Regions from separate parts of the Mesorhizobium sp. M0166 genome, predicted to be linked through region 3. Evidence: riboswitches for the same ligand, from Rfam matches in the RefSeq annotation. Region 3 holds a riboswitch; each other region holds the start of a gene.
The links. Region 3 has a riboswitch for cobalamin ahead of metE (5-methyltetrahydropteroyltriglutamate--homocysteine S-methyltransferase). Riboswitches for the same ligand answer to the same signal wherever they lie in the genome.

Region 1 (6,273 bases), on a different contig from region 3:
CCTTCGCCTCGCTCTATGCGGTCGAATCCTTCGCGCGCGCCACCGTATCCAGCGTCATCCCGATCCAGGCCTACGAGATCCTGCACAACGAGCAGATCGTTTCGATCCTCTACACGATCGTGGCGATGCTCGGCCTGTCGGCGACGCTGTTCATGCCGATGCTGATCGCCCGCTTTGCCCGGCGCTGGGTCTATACCGCCGGCGCTTGTCTGCTGGCCGCCGGCTCGCTGTTCTTCGTCACCCATACGCTGGCCGGCCAGGTGGTCGGCATGCTCTGCCGCGTCGTCGGCGCCGGCGCGCTGGCGATCACGCTCAACCTCTACATCATGGATCATATCCGCAAGACCGATTTCATGCAGGCCGAGTCGCTGCGCATGGCGTGGTCGATGCTTGCCTGGACTGCCGGGCCGACGCTCGGCATTTTCCTCTACACGCGTTTCGGCATCTATGCCGCGCATGGCGCGGTGGCCGTCTTCGCCATGGCCTTGTTGGCGCTGTTCTGGACTTACCGGCTTGGCGACAACCCGTCGATCCGCCCCGGCAAGACGCGGCCGGTCAATCCGCTGGCCAATATCGGCCGCTTCGTCGCGCAGCCAAGGCTGAGGCTCGCCTGGCTGATCGCCTTCGGCCGCTCCTGCTTCTGGACGACGTTCTTCGTCTATGGGCCGTTGTTCATGGTGATCACCGGCGAGGGCAAGCTCGCCGGCGGCCTCTTGGTTTCGGCCGGCAATGCGCTTTTGTTCATGGCCATCTTCTGGGGCAGGGCAGGAAAGCGTTTCGGCGGCCGGCGGACTATGACGTTCGCCTATTTCGCGATGTCGGCAACGCTGCTGGCGGCCGGCGCCGTTGGCGAGGCCGCACCGCTCGTCACCGGCGCCTTGCTGCTTTGCGGTGCCTTCTTCACCATCGCGCTCGATGCGCTGGGCTCAACCGCCTTCATGCGCTCGGTGCGCTCGTATGAGAGGGCACAGATGGCGGCGGTCTACCGCACCTATCTCGACTTTTCCGAGCTGACGCCGCCGCTGGTCTATTCGGTGGTGCTGGCGTTCTTCGGATTGGGCGCGGTTTTCGCTACGCTCGGCCTTCTGGCGGCGATCTGCGGCTTCGTCACCTGGCGCTATCTGCCCAAATCGCTTTGATGTTCGAGCGCCGCATGGCGCTCCCGCACCCAGTTGTGGAAGCGGTGCAAATCATATTCCTCCGGCATCAGCACGCCGGCTTTGTGGCGCATCGAGCGCCATCCGCAGCCGACACCCGGTGGTAAAAATTGTCAATCGCGGTGCCGGTCGGCGAGCTTGGCGAGGCGGCGCATTCGCCACACGATACGGCGGAATTTGGTTTGCCGGGCGCGGCGATTCTGCCTATAGTCGCTGATGTCGTCGGTTCCGTTTGGAACCAAGAGGGAATGCGGTGAGGGCAAGTTGTTTGCCCAATGCCGTGGCTGCCCCCGCAACTGTGTGCGGTAGTCCTCTCCATATGCCACTGAAGGTTCGCCTTCGGGAAGGTGGGGAAGGGCGCTGATCCGCGAGCCAGGAGACCTGCCGGCGACAGGAAACTGACTTCTATGCCCTCGGGTGGAGGGCGAAAGGACAAGACATGAATACCGCTTCCGTTTCGCTCGGCGCTTCCGTCTCCTCGCAGTCGCGTCTCATGCAGCTGGCGCTTGCTGCATTCCTCGGCGTTTTCGTCATGGGCTTTGTCGGCTTCTCGCATATCGATGCGGTCCACAATGCCGCGCACGACTATCGCCACTCAATGGGCTTTCCCTGCCACTGACAAGGGGCTGACATCATGACACTGTTTCGCAACGTCGTGTTCATCGCGGCGATCGCAGGGCTTGTGGCCGGCGTCGTTCTCGCCTGCATGCAGGCCTATGCCACGGTGCCGCTCATCCTCAAGGCGGAAGTCTACGAACAGGCCGGCGGCGGCCATGACCATGCCGCGGCACCTGCGGCACCGGCCGAGAACGCCGCGGGCACGACGGCTATGAGCAGCGCCGCTCCCGCACCGGCGGAAGCAATGGCTCCGGCGCAAGAGGAAAGCTGGGCGCCGGCCGACGGCTTCGAGCGCTTCGGCTTCAGCGTCGTTGCCAATATCGTCACCGGCATCGGCTTCGCGCTGGTCCTGGTTGCGGTTTCGGAGTTCGCCGGCGGCATCGGCAATTGGCGCCAGGGCCTGTTCTGGGGGCTGGCCGGCTTTGCCGTGTTCACGCTGGCGCCGGGCCTCGGCCTGCCGCCGGAATTGCCGGCGATGCCGACGGCCGACCTTGTCCAACGCCAGATCTGGTGGTGGGCAACAGTGGTGGCGACCGCGGCCGGTCTCGGCCTTATCGCCTTCCGCAGATCGCTGCCGCTGGCGGTCCTTGCCGTGGCGTTGATCGTCGCGCCGCATATCGTCGGCGCGCCGCAGCCCGACAGTTTCGAGACGGCGATCCCGGAAGGCCTGCATCATCAGTTCGTGGTGGCGGTGACGCTGACCAATCTGGTGTTCTGGCTGGTGCTCGGCGCGGTCGTCGGCGTGGTGCGCGGACGCTTCACCGGCACGGCGACCAGCCTGCGCGACAGCTTTGCCTGACCGCGCTGCCGGGGCGCTGACCCTGGTCATCGGCGGCGGGCGCTCTGGCAAGAGCGCGCATGCCGAGAGGCTAGTAACGGCCTGTCCGGCGCCGTGGAGCTATATCGCCACGGCGCAAGCCTATGACGAAGAGATGCGCCAGCGCATCGCGCTGCACCGCTCGCGGCGCGGCGCCGGCTGGACGACCATCGATGCGCCGCTCGACCTTGCCGGCGCGATCGGAGCGCTGCCTGACGGCCAGCCGGTGCTGATCGACTGCCTGACGCTGTGGCTGACCAACCATATGCTGGCCGACCATGATGTCGAGGCCGAATGCCGGAGGCTGGCCGATGTGCTGTCGCGGCCGCGTGGGCCGTGGTTCGTGGTGTCCAACGAGGTCGGCCAGGGCATCGTGCCGGACAATGCGCTGGCAAGACGGTTTCGCGACGCCGCCGGCCGGCTGAACCAGGACGTCGCGGCCGTCGCGGACAGCGTGCTTTTGATGGTGGCGGGGCTGCCGCTCAAGGTGAAATGACATGGCTGATGCTATCGATCCCAAGGACGAGGAACGCCACCGCGCCAAGATGGCCAAGCGCAAGGCGGTGCAGGACGCCGAGGTCGCGGCCAAGACGGTCGAGAAGGGGCTGCTGATCGTCAACACCGGACCGGGCAAGGGCAAGACCACGGCCGCCTTCGGTCTGGCGCTCAGAATGCTCGGCTATGGCAAGCGCGTCGGCGTCGTCCAGTTCATCAAGGGCAAATGGCACACCGGCGAGAAAGACGCGTTTGCTAGTTTTGGCGATCGCGTCGTCTGGCACGCCATGGGCGAAGGCTTTACCTGGGAGACGCAGGACCTGAAACGCGACATCGCGGCGGCCGAGGCAGCCTGGGCGAAGGCGCTGGAGCTGATGGCCGACCCGTCGATCAGCCTCGTGGTGCTCGACGAGCTGAACATCGCGCTGCGTTACGACTATCTCGACCTCGAAAAGGTGGTCGCGGCACTGAAGGCGCGTCGCGAAGGCCTGCATGTCGTCGTCACCGGCCGCAACGCCAAGCCGGCATTGGTCGAGGCGGCCGATCTGGTCACCGAGATGGGCGTGACCAAGCACCACTTCTCCGCCGGCGTGAAGGCGCAGCAGGGGATCGAGTTCTGAGGGGTTTGGCGATCGGTAGGCGCCCTCCAGAATGCCGATGCGGTGCCGTCGACGAAGCTGCCAATCTCCCCCTTGCGGGGGAGATGCCCGGCAGGGCAGAGGGGGGTGCTGTCCCGCCGACTTGCCAGGCAATCAAGCTATTCGGAATAGGGCTAAATCGAAAAATTGGCGATCCGGCCCACCCCCCTCTGTCCTGCCGGACATCTCCCCCGCAAGGGGGGAGATCGGATGTCGCTTCGTCTTTCGCCAACTTCGAACGTTAAGCGTCTGCAATGGGGCAGCGCCGACCTGAAGCGATTATTTTGCGGCGTAGCCCTATTTTGTTCTTGCTTTGTGCCGGCAGCTATGCTACTAATTTCGGTATGGTGCCAATTGGCTCCAACGACCCGCCGCATGGCGGGTTTTCTGTTTGCGCTCGATCTCGAGCGCAGGTCACGCCAGTATGACAACCACTGCGACCACCCCGAACAGCCCGATCAGCAGTAAGTCGGCGACGCGGTAGAGTTTCAACGCCCGTCGGATGTCGGTGCTCTCGACGTCGTCGCGCCGGCCGCCTTCGCCCATCAATGCGTCTTCGACCATGACTCCGTCATAGGAACGGGGGCCGGCGAGCGCCAGGCCGAGCGCGCCGGCCATCGCTGCTTCCGGCCAGCCGGCATTGGGCGAGCGGTGCTTTTTCGCATCGCGCCGCACGGCGTGCCAGGCGGCTTTGGCGTCGGCGCCCTTGACCAGGAAAGCCGCTAGCACGATCAGCAGCGCCGTCAGCCGCGACGCCGGCAGGTTGATCCAGTCGTCGAAGCGCGCCGCCGCCCAGCCGAAGGCCTCGTGGCGCGGGGTGCGATGACCGATCATCGAATCGGCGGTGTTGGCGGCCTTGTAGGCGACGCCGCCGGCGAGCCCGCCGACACCGAGCCAGAAGGCCGGCGCGACGATGCCGTCGGAGAAATTCTCGGCCAGGCTTTCGATCGCGGCGCGGCAGACAGCGGCCCTGTCGAGCTTTTCCGGGTCGCGGCCGACGATCCGCGAGACGGCGATGCGGCCCATGTCCAGTCCGCCGCTGTCGAGTGCGTCGGCGACCGCTTCGACATGCTCGGCCAAGCTCTTCTGCGACAGTAGCGACGTCGCCAGGATTGCGGTGACCAACAAGCCGAGGGGAATGCTCCAAAGCACGATCTCGAGCCAGAGGGCGACGGCGGCCGGCACCAGCACGATCACCAGCAACGCGACGACGCCCCAGCGGCGACGGTCGGCGTCGGAATCAGTGGCGCGGTTGAGCCTGCGGTCGAGAAAGGATATCAGCCTGCCGAACCAGGTGACGGGATGGCCAATGGCATCGAAGAGCCGGGCCGGGTAGCCGAGTACAAGTTCGATGGCCAGCGACAGGAAAGCGATCAGGATCGACATGAAGTCTCTTGATGGAGTGACGGCAGTAGTGGACCACGGCGGAAGCCTTGGCCGGGCGAGGGCGCTTTTCCCTCACGCGCCGCTGCCTTTCGTCGACCTCTCGACCGGGATCAATCCGCACTCCTACCCGCTTTTCGATTTGCCCGCCACCGCCCTGTCGCGATTGCCGGAAGCCGCGCGTACCCATGAATTGGCTGCGGTCGCGGCAAGCGCCTATGGCGCGCCGTCGGCAGTGAATGTCGCAGCTGCGCCCGGCACGCAGGTCCTGTTGCCGCGCGTCGCTTCGCTGGTCAGCCCGGGCAAGGCGCTGGTGCTCGGGCCGACTTATGCCGAGCATCGGCGGGCAGCGGCCATCGCCGGCCATGCGGCGGCTGAAGTCGATGATTTCGAAGCCTTGGCGGCGGCCGACCTTGCCGTCGTCGTCAATCCCAACAACCCGGACGGGCGCGTCGTCGAGCGCGAAAGATTGCTTCGACTTGCCGGGACATTACGCGCCAGAGGCGGGCTGCTGGTCGTCGACGAGGCATTCATGGATGTCGGCCCGCGCAGCGAAAGCCTGGCCGGCGAGGTCGACCGGGGCGGCATCGTCGTGCTGCGCTCGTTCGGCAAGTTCTTCGGCCTGGCCGGCCTGCGGCTTGGCTTTGCACTGGCCGACGCGCTGACGGTCGAGCGGCTGGAGGCGCAATTCGGGCCATGGGCGGTTGCCGGGCCGGCGCTCGAATATGGCATAAGGGCGCTTGCCGACAACGGCTGGCAGGCCGGGATGCGGCTCCGTCTGGTCGAGGACGCCGCACGGCTCGATACGTTGTTCGGCCGCTTCGGCGTGCCTGTCGCCGGTGGCACCACGCTGTTCCGCTATCTCAGGCTGGCGAACGCCGCCGGCCTGTTTTCGGCGCTTGGCCAGCGCGGCATCCTGCTTCGGCATTTCGCCGGCCGGCCGGATGTGCTGCGCGCCGGCCTGCCGGGAGCCGACGAAGAATGGCGGCGGCTCGAATCAGCGCTTGCCGGCTGGGCCTCGCGGCGCGACGATGATGCCAAGGGAGAAACGACCCAATGATCCACGTCTGTTCGCTGTCCAAAGTCGAGGAAACGGTAACGAAGACCGGGGCCGAGCGGCTGCTTTCGCTGCTCGCTGCCGGCACCGAGGTGGTGCGCCCGGCCT
Region 2 (6,273 bases), on a different contig from region 3:
GATGGCCCGAAAACAGCACGCCGTAGAGATCATAAGTCTCGCGCTCGAACCAGTCGGCGCCGGGATAAATGCCGGTGATCGACGGCACCAGCGTCTCTTCGTCGGCCTGGACCTTGATGCGGACGCGGATATTCTGTCTCGGCGACAGCAAATGATAGACGACGTCGAAGCGCTTTGCCCGCGACGGGTAATCGGCGCCGCAGACGTCGATGATCGAGATGAACTGGCATTTCGGGTCGTCGCGCAGGAAGGTCACCACCTCGATCAGGTCGCGCGGCTCGACCGAGATGGTGAGTTCGCCATAGGCGAGCACCGCCTCGCCGATCCGGCCGGTCAGCTTCTCGCCGAGATAGGTCGAGAGATCGTTCAACGCCTGGGTCATGCCGCTCACCGTTCGATCGTGCCGGTGCGGCGGATCTTCTTCTGCAGCAGAAGGATGCCGTAGAGCAGTGCTTCGGCGCTCGGCGGACAGCCGGGCACGTAGATGTCGACCGGCACGATGCGGTCGCAGCCGCGCACCACCGAATAGGAATAATGATAATAGCCGCCGCCATTGGCGCAGGAGCCCATCGAGATGACGTAGCGCGGCTCCGGCATCTGGTCGTAGACCTTGCGCAGCGCCGGCGCCATCTTGTTGGTCAGCGTTCCGGCGACGATCATGATATCGGACTGGCGCGGAGACGCGCGCGGCGCGACACCGAACCTCTCCGAGTCATAGCGCGGCATCGAGGTGTGGATCATCTCGACGGCGCAGCAGGCGAGACCGAAGGTCATGAACATCAACGAGCCGCTGCGCGCCCAGGTGATCAGCGCCTCGGTCGAGGTGACGAGAAAGCCCTTGTCAGCGAGCTCGTTGTTGATCTCCAGGAAGAACGGATCATCCTCCCCCACCGGCCTGCCGGTGTTGGGGTCGATGAGGCCCTTGGGCTTCGGCGCGACGAGCGTGCCGGAATTGTCGCTCAATCCCATTCCAGCGCTCCTTTCTTCCATTCATAGGCAAAGCCGATGGTCAGCACCGCCAAAAACACCATCATCGACCAGAAACCGAGCATGCCGATCTGACTGAACGACACCGCCCAAGGAAACAGGAAGGCCACCTCCAGGTCGAAGATGATGAACAGGATCGACACCAGGTAGAAGCGGATATCGAACTTCATGCGGGCGTCGTCGAACGAGTTGAAGCCGCACTCATAGGCCGAAAGCTTTTCCGGATCGGGGTTGCGGTAGGCCACCAGGAAGGGTGCGGCGAGCAGCGCCAGCCCGACCACCAGCGCCACGCCGATGAACAGGACTATGGGCAGGTACGAACCTAAAAGTGCGTTCATGCTGCAGTTTCCGTTGGCGGCCAATCCACTCTGATTACAGCACCGGACCCACTTGCGGAAGCGTGACAGTTTAACCACTGAACCGTTTTAAGGGGGCTCTATGCTGCAACGCGGCGAGGGTTAGCGCAGCGCTTTCGGCGAAGCAAGTCAAACCTTGTTCAAATCGCGGTGCTGGGCGGCATATCCGGCAAAACTGGTCCGATCCGCTCCTGTTTGATTTCTTTCACTTTTCACTCCACTTTTCTCTCCTGACATGGATGCCGCCAAAACCCTGCTAGCATGGCACGGAATCGCAGGTTCTCTGCTCTGTCCAGCATCATCAGGATACCGCGTTGATGAAGGAAAAAATCTCGCTTCGCATGGCCCGTCGCATCGCGCTCGCGGCACAGGGATTCAACGACCCCCGCCCCGCCGGTACGCCCGACCGCAGGCATCTGGCCCGCGTGCTTGCCCGTACCGGCCTGCTGCAGATCGATTCCGTCAGCGCGGTGGTGCGCGCCCACTATATGCCGCTCTATTCGCGGCTTGGCCCCTACAAGCTTGCGCTGCTCGACGACGCTGCCGTAACGCGCAAGCGCATGGTCTTCGAATATTGGGCGCACGAAGCCTCGTTCCTGCCGGTCGAGACCTATCCGCTGATGCGCTGGCGCATGCAGCGGGCCGAGCGCGGCGACGAAATGTACAGCGGACTGGCCAAATGGGGCCGCGAGCACCCCGCCTATATCGAGGAGATCTATCGCCAGGTCGTCGATCACGGCCCGATCGCCGCTTCAGCCCTCGAAGGCCAAAAGGGCAATGGTGGCTGGTGGGGCTGGAGCCATGCCAAGCACGCCTTCGAATGGCTGTTCTGGGCCGGCCGCATCACCACAGCGCATCGCCGCGGCTTCGAGCGGTTCTACGATCTGCCGGAGCGCGTACTGCCGCCGGCGGTACTCACTCTGCCGGTTCCCTGCCCCGAGGATGCGCACCGCGAATTGCTGCGTATCTCCGCCCGCGCCCACGGCGTCGCCACGGCAGGCGATCTGCGCGACTATTTCCGCCTCTCGCCCGCCGATATCAAGGGCCGCCTCGAGGAACTGGTCGAGGCCGGCGAGCTGTTACCGGTGAGCGTCGAAGGCTGGAACAAGCCGGCCTATCTCCACAAGGACGCCCGTTTGCCGCGCAGGATCGAGGCGCGCGCCTTGCTCGCGCCGTTCGATCCCGTCGTCTTCGAGCGGTCGCGCACCGAGCGGTTGTTCGACTTCCACTACCGCATCGAGATCTATACGCCGGCCGAAAAACGCCAGTATGGCTATTATGTGCTGCCGTTCCTGCTCGGCGACAGCATCGTCGGGCGCGTCGACCTCAGGGCCGACCGTCCGGCCGGCGTGCTGCGGGTCCACGCCGCCTATGCCGAACCTAGCGCACCGGCTGAAACAGCGGCCGCGCTGGTCGAGGAGCTGAAGCAGATGCAGGGCTGGCTCTGCCTGGAATGCATCGAGGTGACACCAGCCGGTGATCTGGGTCCGGCGCTGTTGAATGCGTTCAATAGCGAAGGGCGCTCTTGACAACTGCTCTCGACCGCAGACGGTTGAGGGGTTTGTCGGTCGAGGTTCCACATGGCATCGCAAGAAGTTCTCGACCTGATTCACGACGCTCTGACTGCGCATGGGATCAGCGCTATACGCGGACAATACGATGTCAGACTTGAACTTGAAGACCTTCGCTTTGAAGCTGAAGTTTTCGACAAGGAGCAGCGAGATACCACTCACAGGCTGGTCCTTGAAATCTACATCTTCTCGCCGCTGCTGGACACTCAGCCAGTCATCGAATCGTTTGTCGGCATGGGAGACACGCGTGAACGAGCGCTGGACCAGGCCTTCGGAAAATTCCTGCTCGGTGTATTTCATGTGCTGATCGAAGGTTTCGCGAAGCATGTTTGCGAGAACATGCAAGCCGAAATCGAGTTTTGGCAGCGGGACGATACCCGCTGGAAGATCTACGGCGGACCCGTCATCACCCAAGCTGCGGTGGAATGCACGCTCAACCGAACATACCCGGTGTTCTATGCCAGATTGGAAAAGTTGTTCGCGGCCAGCGTTCACCCCGGCAGTCATTTCGTCCGGATATTCCTGGCGAGCCATGGAGGAGCACTGGTCGGCAGCGAAGTTCTGCTGGATAACCAAACATGGCCAGAAGCCCAAGAACTGATCGTTGGTCAGGATTGGCACCCGGCGACGGGTACCAGGCATTGCGCCAGGTCATTCTTGCGTTACCGGAAGAGAAGACTACCAAAGCGAGTTTGTTGGGCACCGCTGCGAACTGGTTAAAAGGTCGTACAAAAAAGCCAACGGATGCATAATGGAATCAAGGCGCAACTGACGCCGCGTTGACTTCCACTGCCCAAACCGCCTAAATCCATTCCAGACGGTCCCCTGCCCGCAACGGCAGGGGCCAAGAGGGAATGCGGTGCGAAATCTCGATTTCAAATCCGCGGCTGTCCCCGCAACTGTAAGCGACGAGCCTCGGCCGAAAACCACTGGGATATTCCCGGGAAGGCGGCACCCAGGCGATGACGCGCGAGCCAGGAGACCTGCCGTCTAGGACATAAGAATCCGATCGCCTGGCGGGTTTTCCGGGCAAGGAGCCTGATTTGGAACGCGACAGCAGTTTTCCGGCTGAGACAGCGGATTTATTGTCCGGCCACGGTGATTCCCCGGCCGGCGTTACCGTCATCGTCTGCTCGTCCTGCCGTGACGAGACCGGTTCGGACGCCCATCCCCGCGCCGGCGAACTGCTCGCCGAGGACGCGCGCCGCGCCGCTTCCAGCGAAAACATCAAAATCCGCACCGTCGAATGCCTCGGCAATTGCAAGCGCCGGCTCAGCGCCGCGATTTTGCGCGACGGCTGCTGGAGCTACGTCTTCGGCGACCTGACCGCGACCAGCGGCGCCGATCTCGTGACCGGCGCAAAGCTGTTCGCCACCTCGACGGATGGGCTCATTCCGTGGCGCGGCCGTCCCGATTGCCTGAAGCGCGGCCTGGTTGCCCGCATCCCTCCCCTTGACCTTTTGAAGGAACTGACATGACCGCTGCCTCCCTTTCGCGCGTTCCCTGCACCGTCGTCACCGGCTTTCTCGGCGCCGGCAAGACGACGCTGATCCGCCATTTGCTCGAAAACGCCGGGGGCAAGCGGCTGGCCATCATCGTCAACGAGTTCGGCGACATCGGCATCGACGGCGAGATCCTGAAGGGCTGCGGCATCGACAGCTGCCCCGACGAAAACATCGTCGAGCTGGCCAATGGCTGCATCTGTTGCACAGTGGCCGACGATTTCGTCCCGGCGCTCGACCAGATCCTGTCGCTGACGCCGAGGGTCGACCACATCCTGATCGAAACATCCGGCCTCGCTTTGCCCAAGCCGCTGGTCCAGGCCTTCCAGTGGCCGTCGGTGAAAAGCCGCGTGACGGTCGACGGCGTCATCGCCGTGGTCGACGGACCGGCGCTGGCTGATGGCCGCGTCGCCAACGACATGGACGCCCTGCAGGCGCAGCGCGCGCAGGACGAGACGCTCGAACACGACGATCCGGTCGAGGAAGTATTCGAGGACCAGCTCGCTTGCGCCGACCTGATTATCCTGTCGAAGAGCGACCTGATGGACGCAGCCGGCTCGGCCCGCGCCAATGCCGTCATCGGCAAGCATGTTGCGCGGGCGGTGAAGATCGTGCCGACTTCGCAAGGCAAGGTCGACCCGTCGGTGCTGCTCGGCCTCGGCCTCGCCGTCGAGGACGACATCGAGAACCGCAAGACCCACCACGACGACGAGCTCGACCACGAGCATGACGACTTCGATAGTTTCGTCATCGACATCGCGTCCGTGTCCAACCCGGACGAGCTCGCACAACGCGTCGCCACGGCGGCGGAGGAGGAAAACGTGTTGCGCGTCAAGGGTTTCGTCGAAGTCGGCGGCAAGCCGATGCGGCTCCTGCTGCAGGCCGTCGGTCCGCGCGTCAATCACTATTACGACCGCGCCTGGACCGCTGAAGACGACCGCCGCTCGCGCCTTGTCGTCATCGGCCTGAAAGGGCTGAACCGCCCGGCGATCGAGCGTATCCTAGCCGGCTGACCCCAGGTACGAGCCGCGATGCACATCCTCACCACCACATCCGCCTCGCTCGACGATCTCGCCGAGCCTGTCGATCTCAGGCAAACGCCTGCGGATGTCGTGGCGCTGTCCTTCACCGACAGCGACCTGGCCGGGCTGGCGACGGCGTGGAAGGCAGATGCGCACCGCCTGCCATCGATGCGGCTCGCCGCCTTGCGCGACCTGCGCCATCCGATGTCCGTCGATCTCTGGATCGACAGCGTCGCCCGCCACGCCAAGGTCATTCTGGTCCGCATCCTCGGCGGCTATGACTGGTGGCGCTATGGCTGCGATCAGCTCGCCGTTGTCGCGCGAAATCGCGGTATTAAGCTCGCGCTCCTGCCGGGCGAGAGCCACGACGAGGACTTGCGACTGATCGAAGGCTCAACGCTGCCGCGCGAGGAGTTGGACAGCTTGCTCGATTATTTCCGCGAAGGCGGTCCGGCAAATATGGCGGCGCTGGTGCAGAGGTTGGCAAGTCTCGCTGGATCGGGTGTGGCGGTCGCTGAACCGGTCAGCGTGCCAAAGGCAGGATTTTACGAGCCGGGACGGGGTGTCGTAGAACGCGGCGTCCCCCTCCCCCTTGAGGGGAGGGTCCGGCCGCAGGCCGGGGGTGGGGTCCTCTCCGAAGCGCGCCAACACTTTGAAGCGCACCAACAGAAAACGTCGAGCACTGCCGCGACGACCCCACCCGGCCCTTCGGGCCACCCTCCCCTCGAGGGGGAGGGAGACGTCGTGCCAATCCTGTTCTACCGCTCGATGCTGCTCGCCGCCGACGTGGCGCCCATCGATGCGCTTTTCGAAGCGCTGAGCGCGCGCGGCATAG
Region 3 (6,273 bases):
GTCGAGATAGTCGTTCCAATCAGACTGGCGCAGTGGCAATCCTTCGCGAAACGCGGCCTCATCGATCTGGATCATCCTTGCGCCGGACCATTCGAGATCCGTCACCTCGTCGCGGATGGCGAGCGCGATCTGGCGGCATGCTTCGGAGCGGGGTACGTCGTCGCGAACAAAAGACCAGTTGAGAATGGTCACCGGGCCTGTGAGCATTCCCTTCACAGGCTTTTCCGTAAGCGACTGGGCGAACTGCCACCAGCGCAGCGTCATCGGATTGGGCCTCGATACGTCGCCGAAGATGATGGGGGGGCGCACGTAACGCGACCCATAGCTCTGCACCCACGCATGCTGGGTGAAGGCGAAGCCGGACAGCTGCTCGCCGAAATGCTGTACCATGTCGTTTCGTTCGAACTCACCGTGCACCAGCACGTCCAGCCCGATCTCTTCCTGCCAGCGAATTGCAGCCTCGATCTCCTTCTTCAGGAAGGTCTCGTAGTCGACATAGCTCAGCTGGCCCTTCGCATGAGCGGCCCGCGCCCTGCGTACCTGCGGCGTCTGCGGGAAGGACCCGATGGTCGTCGTCGGGAACGGCGGCAGCCCGAGCGTGCCGGCCTGGACTCTGGAGCGCTCGGCAAAAGCGCTCTCTCGTCGCTTCATGCTGTCGTCAATGCTGGCGATCCGCCCCTCAACCAGCGGGTCATGGATCTTCGTGGATGTCACGCGAGTGGCGGCAGCCTCGGCAGACGCTTTCAACGCGCCTGCCACCGCATCCCTGCCTTGGGACAGGGCCCGGGCAAGCAACACCAACTCGTCGGTCTTCTGGGCCGCGAAGGCGAGCCACGACCTGATGTCCGCGTCGAGTTCCGTCTCCATGCGGAGGTCGATCGGCACATGCAGCATCGAGCAAGAAGGCGCGATCTCGACGCGGTCCAAGGGCCAGCCGGCGACGATCGGTTTGATGCGGTCGAGAATGGCGGGCAGGTTCGCACGCCAGACGTTGCGGCCATCGATCAAGCCAAGCGAGAGCACCAGATCCTTCGGTGCGAGCCGACCCACCGTTTCCAGCTGCTCGGGAGCGCGCACGAGATCAATATGCAGCCCGGCCAGGGGCAGAGAAACCGCGGTTTCGAGATTGTCTCCCAGCGGCCCGAAATAGGTAGCCAGCATGATCTTCAGCTCGGGCGCGGCTTTCGACAGCTGGCCATAGGCGAATTCGAACGCAGCTCGTTCGTTCGGGTTCAGATCGAGGACAAGCGCTGGCTCATCGATCTGCACCCAATCGGCGCCCGACAGCTTCAAGCTCCGCAGGAGTTGCTCGTAGACGGGCAGAAGCCGTGGTAGGAGCGCGATGGGATCGAAGCCTTCGGCAGGCGATTTAGCCAGCTTGAGGAAGGTGACCGGTCCAAGGATGACTGGGCGTGTGTGAATGCCGAGGGCTTTAGCCTCGAGGAAGTAATCAACCGGCTTCGTCGACGAAAGAGCGAACGTCTGATCATCGTCTAGTTCCGGCACAATGTAGTGATAGTTGGTGTCAAACCACTTGGTCATTTCCATCGCGGCTACGCCAGGCCGATGAGCCGCATGCTGGTGACCACCGTGCCCACAATCCTCCGTCTGACCTTGGTTGCCGCGCGCCATAGCGAAGTAGATGTCGAGTGGGACCTCGCCGCCATTCCAGCCGTAACGGGACGGAAGGGCGCCGACCATGGCTGCGGTGTCGAGCACATGGTCGTAAAGCGAGAAGTCGTTCGACGGGATTTTCGACACGCCGCGATCGCGTTGCTCCTCCCAGCTAGCGGCACGGAGCGCCTTCGCCGTCGTGAGAAGGTCGGCAGCGGACGATTTTCCGGACCAGTAGCTTTCAAGCGCGAATTTCAGTTCTCGCCGACGACCGAAGCGGGGCACGCCGAGCGTTGCTACAGGAATTTGCTGAGAGACAGTCATGCCAGACCCCGATGGTTGGGGCGTCGGTGACAAGGAAGGCGCTAGCAGGCCGGCACGAACGCCAGGCTGCAGCGGCCACCGAGACACCCCGCCCGTGGACGTAATTCGCCGTGGCAGGTCTCCTGGCTCGCGGGGTCATAGCCTCTACCCGTCTTCCCAAGGCTATTCGCCTCAGTGACATGAGTGGGGTTGGCTCGCCGCTAACAGTTGCGGGGGCAGCGCCGGCATCGCACCGGCTTCCCTCTTAGCTCCGCTGCGGCAGCGCCGTACGGAGAACCACGACGCGGGAGACAATTACAGCAGTTCGCTTCTCTGTCAACGCCGCATAAAGAAATGTTTATGTCGTTATGTTAAATTTCCGTTGGCATGTTCCAAAGGTCGCCTCGAAAGCGAAAACTGTGGAAGCCTTGAGCGGCCGGTAAATCAAAGCAATGACGAACGGCGCCCTTGTCCAGGAGGATAGGAGTTCGTCGCCTGCCGGCAGCAAACATACCGGCAAGCGCCGTGGTGCTGCTTAGCGCATCATGCGAACCACCTCGGCGTCGAACTTCGGCTCCGAGGTTCCGACCGCTTCGTTGGTGATCTGCTCGCGACCATATTCGGCTCAATGGCGAGGCTGTTGCCCATGTGGAAGCTGTTGGCCGTGATGCCCTCGGTGATATGACACACGATTTCGGGGGGAGCACACCGAGGCCAGGCGCAGCGGCGTGTTGCGAAGTGATCGAGGCCAATGTCTCGAACTGCTTGTTCGCAGCCCACCGGCTCAAGGTAACCCGGCTCAAACCACCGGGCCAGCTCAAGTCCTGTCCAAATGAGGCCTGAGCGGCAAATCGTCGTGCACGCGCACGGTTTGGCGTTCGATCTTGTGATGCGTCTTGGGCGGACAATCGCCACGGTGCAGCGCGCAGAAGCGGTCCCCAAGTGGGAAGCCGAGGGCGGTGAGGGCAAGCCAGCGCCACAGGCGGAAGGGGACTTGGACCTGTTTGCCCTGCTGGACCACAAGTTCGCGACACAGGGCCTCAAGGAGAAGACCAAGAGTGATTATGCGCGGGACCTCGCCAAATTCATCAAAAGCAGCGGGCAGTCAAAGTTCGGCGCCGATTGACATGGAGATAGCCATCGCGGCGGACCGCCCAGGCGGACCGCAAGCCGGAATACAACCGGGTGCAGGCGGCCAAGCTCGTCCACAAGATGGCGTCGGGCACACACCGGCGATGGGAGAGCGGACCGTGGAGTGCAGGAACTTCACGCCTATCCACGCTCCCGTGGACGTGTCCTGCGGCACATCGGCAGCGATATTGAGGAGGCAGTTGAGCTTCTGGTCGAGCACTCTTACCTGCCACTACCTACGCTTAACGTCATCTCGTACTGAAAACGCACCACGCAAGGTCGAGATGTAACATGCGCCCTTCGTGGATGGTTCTAAGCTTCCTCGGGCGCGGTCAATCTATGATAACGGTCGCTTGGAACCTCCATCACCGCGACGCGATCAAGGTTGGCGTATCGCGCTCGGTAGTAACCTTCTTCCTCCACTTCGGCGAAACTACACTGGGGAACGTCAAAGGTCGCAGCTTCCAATCCGAAGAAAGTCGTAGCGGTTTCTTCATCCAAGAAGTTCCACTCATCTTCTCCGTCGTCATATGTGACGCGAACATAGGAGGCCATGCGCACGGCTTCCTGATCACCCATCTCTGCGATGATGGCATCGCATTCTTTCTTCAGCTTTCCTGAAACCTCACCCTTATCCCAGTCATCCAAAGCCCGATAGATTTCTGGATGATAATACTCTGGCATCTCCTCTACATCGTCACCGATAAGCTCAATGGTGCGGACATATTGCGGATTTATCAAGAGTATTTTGTTGTCAAGGCTCCAACAATACAGCCATGGCCTGCTTGTGTTATTTCTACGCAGATTATGAAGTTCCTTCAACTGACGTAAAATCGATTCACGCGCCTTTTCATCGATAGGATATTGGCGGCTGCCAACAGTCGTCTTGATTCTGAGCGTGCCGTATCGCGTTTCGGCATCGGCAATTGCAAACGGGCTCGTGCGCCACTCCTCGACATCAATCTTCCAGCCCAGCAGCTCCTCGACCGTGCATTTCAACGTGAGACAAAGGTCCTTGATCTGCTCGACGTTCAACTGCGTTTTGCCTGTTTCCCAACGGGCCACAGTCTGTTGCGTCGTTGCCATCTGCTCTGCCAAATCTTTTTGAGTCATGCCCAGTCGAACCCTAAGCTCTTTCATGTTCATAACTCACCTCGCGTGTTCAACACACGCATCGTGGATGAATTAATCTAACACGTCAAGCGTGTTCAAAAATCGCAGCATGTGTTTTTAGGGCGTCTTCGAGGCTCCGGCAGCCGTTCGTGACCACTTGCGCAAGACACAGGGCTGGTACACAGCACGAATGGGCGATCAAAAATTACTGCTGCGATGCTCGTCATCAGCCAAGCTGCCGCCGCACCTTCCACTAGGGTGCCAAGGTTCGAAATGAGTGCAGCCGACCATAGCGAACGGAAGGTCTTGTGCTCAAAAGGAACGAGTGAAGATGTTCTCTTCGCCATTGTGGGAAGCCTCGGGATTGACCGCGGGGCTGGATTTCTTTCGCCTCACTCAACCATGGCCTCGCCGTACAAGCCAAGCTGCCACAGTGCGCGCCTGCTAACCCAGAAAACTTGGCGGCCTTACAGGCATGCGCAGGACGTGCGAAGCCGCTCAAATCTCCCCAGATGGTCAGCCATCGAAGACCGGCATCACTTGCCCGTTGAGCGGCTATACGATAATGCTCCGCGCTAAGCAGGAAGCGCCAAAAAATTCGAGCGGCGACTTCATTCTCCTATTCAGGAAGGAACTATGAGGCGGCAGACGCGACCATTCACCGTGGAAATCAAACAAAAGCGCAATTATCAAAAATCCGCACGTTCCATCTGGGGCAATTTCGACATCGCCGCGGCGATGGCCGAGACAACAAAGGAAGTCGAGCCGTTAAATCGTCAGCTTGTTGACTCTACTGTAGTGGCCCTTGATGCTGAACCTTTGCACAAACCGCGAGTGGAGCATTTCATGGCCAATCCCCTGGAGACCGAGTCAGCAGTAGTTCATAGCGAACCGGCAGACAAAACGGAAACGCCAAAACCGAAGACGAGAGCGCGGCGGTCGAGGAAGCCAGAAGCTGAGGCGAGCGCGCCTGCCAAGCCGATATCCGCGACCACTGAAGCACCGCCGTCAGCGCGAACGGGCCGAAAGAGCTACTCCGCGAAGGATCGTGCCCAGAAGCTGGCGCAGATCGAGACCTCGATCGGCGGCGGCGCTACTCTCAAGAGCGCGGTGAAGCAAGCCGGCATCTCGGAACAGACATACTATCTTTGGAAGAAGGCGGCGGCGCCTGCGGCGGACAGTGACGGGCTGAAGGATCTCGTCGCGCTCGAGGAAGAAAACAAGCGGCTAAAGAGCCTGCTTGCCGATCGTCTCCGCAAGGAGAATGCGGAACTGAAGAAAAGGCTCGGGCTGGATTAAGGAGGGTGGGCAGCTGGTTCTTGGCTCGCCACCTACAGTAATCCCGCCTGCTCCGCCTCTCGGCGCAGATTCTGCCGTGGCCTTGGGCCGATCTGCTGGATGACCAGTCCGGCCGCTAGCGAGCCGAGATCGCCGCAATCCTTGAGGCTGCGGCCTTGCGTGTAGCCGTAGAGGAAGCCGGCGGCGTAGAGGTCGCCGGCGCCGGTGGTGTCGACCAGCTCGCGGATCCTGGTCGCATTGATGGTCACGGTCTCGTCGCCGCGCACGATCACCGAGCCCTTTTCCGAGCGGGTGACGGCGGCGATCTTGCAATCCTTGCGGATCTGCGCCAGCGCCTCGTCGAAGGACGCGGTCTGGTAGAGCGACTTGATCTCGTGGCTGTTGGCAAAGACGATGTCGACGGTGCCGGAGCGCATGAGATCGAGGAACTCGTCGCGGTAGCGGTCGACGCAGAACGAGTCCGACAATGTCATCGACACTTCGCGCCCGGCGGCATGGGCGAGCTTCGCCGTCTGCCTGATCGCTTCCTTGGCGCGCGGCGGGTCCCATAGATAGCCCTCGAAATAGGTGACCGCGGCGCCCGACGCCTTGTCGGCCTCGACGTCCTCCGGGCCGAGCTCGACGCAAGCGCCGAGATAGGTGTTCATCGAGCGCTCGCCGTCCGGCGTGACGAAGATCATCGAGCGCGCCGTCGGCGGTTCGCCGTTGAGCGGCTTTGTGTCGAAGGCGACGCCCTGGGCATGGATGTCATGCGCGTAGATTTCGCCGAGCGCGTCGTTGGAGACCTTGCCGAAGAAAGCGGCGCGGCCGCCG

Region 1: linked by a shared signal. The riboswitch ahead of NKJ46_RS25890 (CbtB domain-containing protein) and the one ahead of metE (5-methyltetrahydropteroyltriglutamate--homocysteine S-methyltransferase) in region 3 are both predicted to bind cobalamin.
Region 2: linked by a shared signal. The riboswitch ahead of NKJ46_RS29410 (DUF1636 family protein) and the one ahead of metE (5-methyltetrahydropteroyltriglutamate--homocysteine S-methyltransferase) in region 3 are both predicted to bind cobalamin.

Annotation. Positions count from the first base shown of each region.
Region 1 is NZ_JAMYTD010000031.1:39,755-46,027, forward strand. It holds gene NKJ46_RS25885 (MFS transporter) at 1-1,139, shown strand, start outside; cobalamin riboswitch at 1,364-1,560, shown strand; gene NKJ46_RS25890 (CbtB domain-containing protein) at 1,597-1,776, shown strand; gene NKJ46_RS25895 (CbtA family protein) at 1,792-2,574, shown strand; gene cobU (bifunctional adenosylcobinamide kinase/adenosylcobinamide-phosphate guanylyltransferase) at 2,567-3,088, shown strand; gene cobO (cob(I)yrinic acid a,c-diamide adenosyltransferase) at 3,090-3,707, shown strand; gene cbiB (adenosylcobinamide-phosphate synthase CbiB) at 4,140-5,111, opposite strand; gene cobD (threonine-phosphate decarboxylase CobD) at 5,110-6,168, shown strand; gene NKJ46_RS25920 (tyrosine phosphatase family protein) at 6,165-6,273, shown strand, end outside.
Region 2 is NZ_JAMYTD010000045.1:807-7,079, reverse strand. It holds gene NKJ46_RS29435 (NADH-quinone oxidoreductase subunit C) at 1-382, opposite strand, end outside; gene NKJ46_RS29430 (NuoB/complex I 20 kDa subunit family protein) at 388-969, opposite strand; gene NKJ46_RS29425 (NADH-quinone oxidoreductase subunit A) at 960-1,325, opposite strand; gene NKJ46_RS29420 (winged helix-turn-helix domain-containing protein) at 1,661-2,872, shown strand; gene NKJ46_RS29415 (DUF6348 family protein) at 2,924-3,634, shown strand; cobalamin riboswitch at 3,716-3,919, shown strand; gene NKJ46_RS29410 (DUF1636 family protein) at 3,958-4,392, shown strand; gene cobW (cobalamin biosynthesis protein CobW) at 4,389-5,429, shown strand; partial or broken gene NKJ46_RS29400 (cobaltochelatase subunit CobN) at 5,448-6,273, shown strand, end outside.
Region 3 is NZ_JAMYTD010000041.1:12,854-19,126, reverse strand. It holds gene metE (5-methyltetrahydropteroyltriglutamate--homocysteine S-methyltransferase) at 1-1,938, opposite strand, end outside; cobalamin riboswitch at 2,034-2,234, opposite strand; gene NKJ46_RS28455 (hypothetical protein) at 2,789-3,043, shown strand; gene NKJ46_RS28450 (helix-turn-helix transcriptional regulator) at 3,361-4,194, opposite strand; gene NKJ46_RS28445 (MFS transporter) at 4,257-4,508, opposite strand; gene NKJ46_RS28440 (transposase) at 4,798-5,460, shown strand; gene NKJ46_RS28435 (adenosine kinase) at 5,493-6,273, opposite strand, start outside.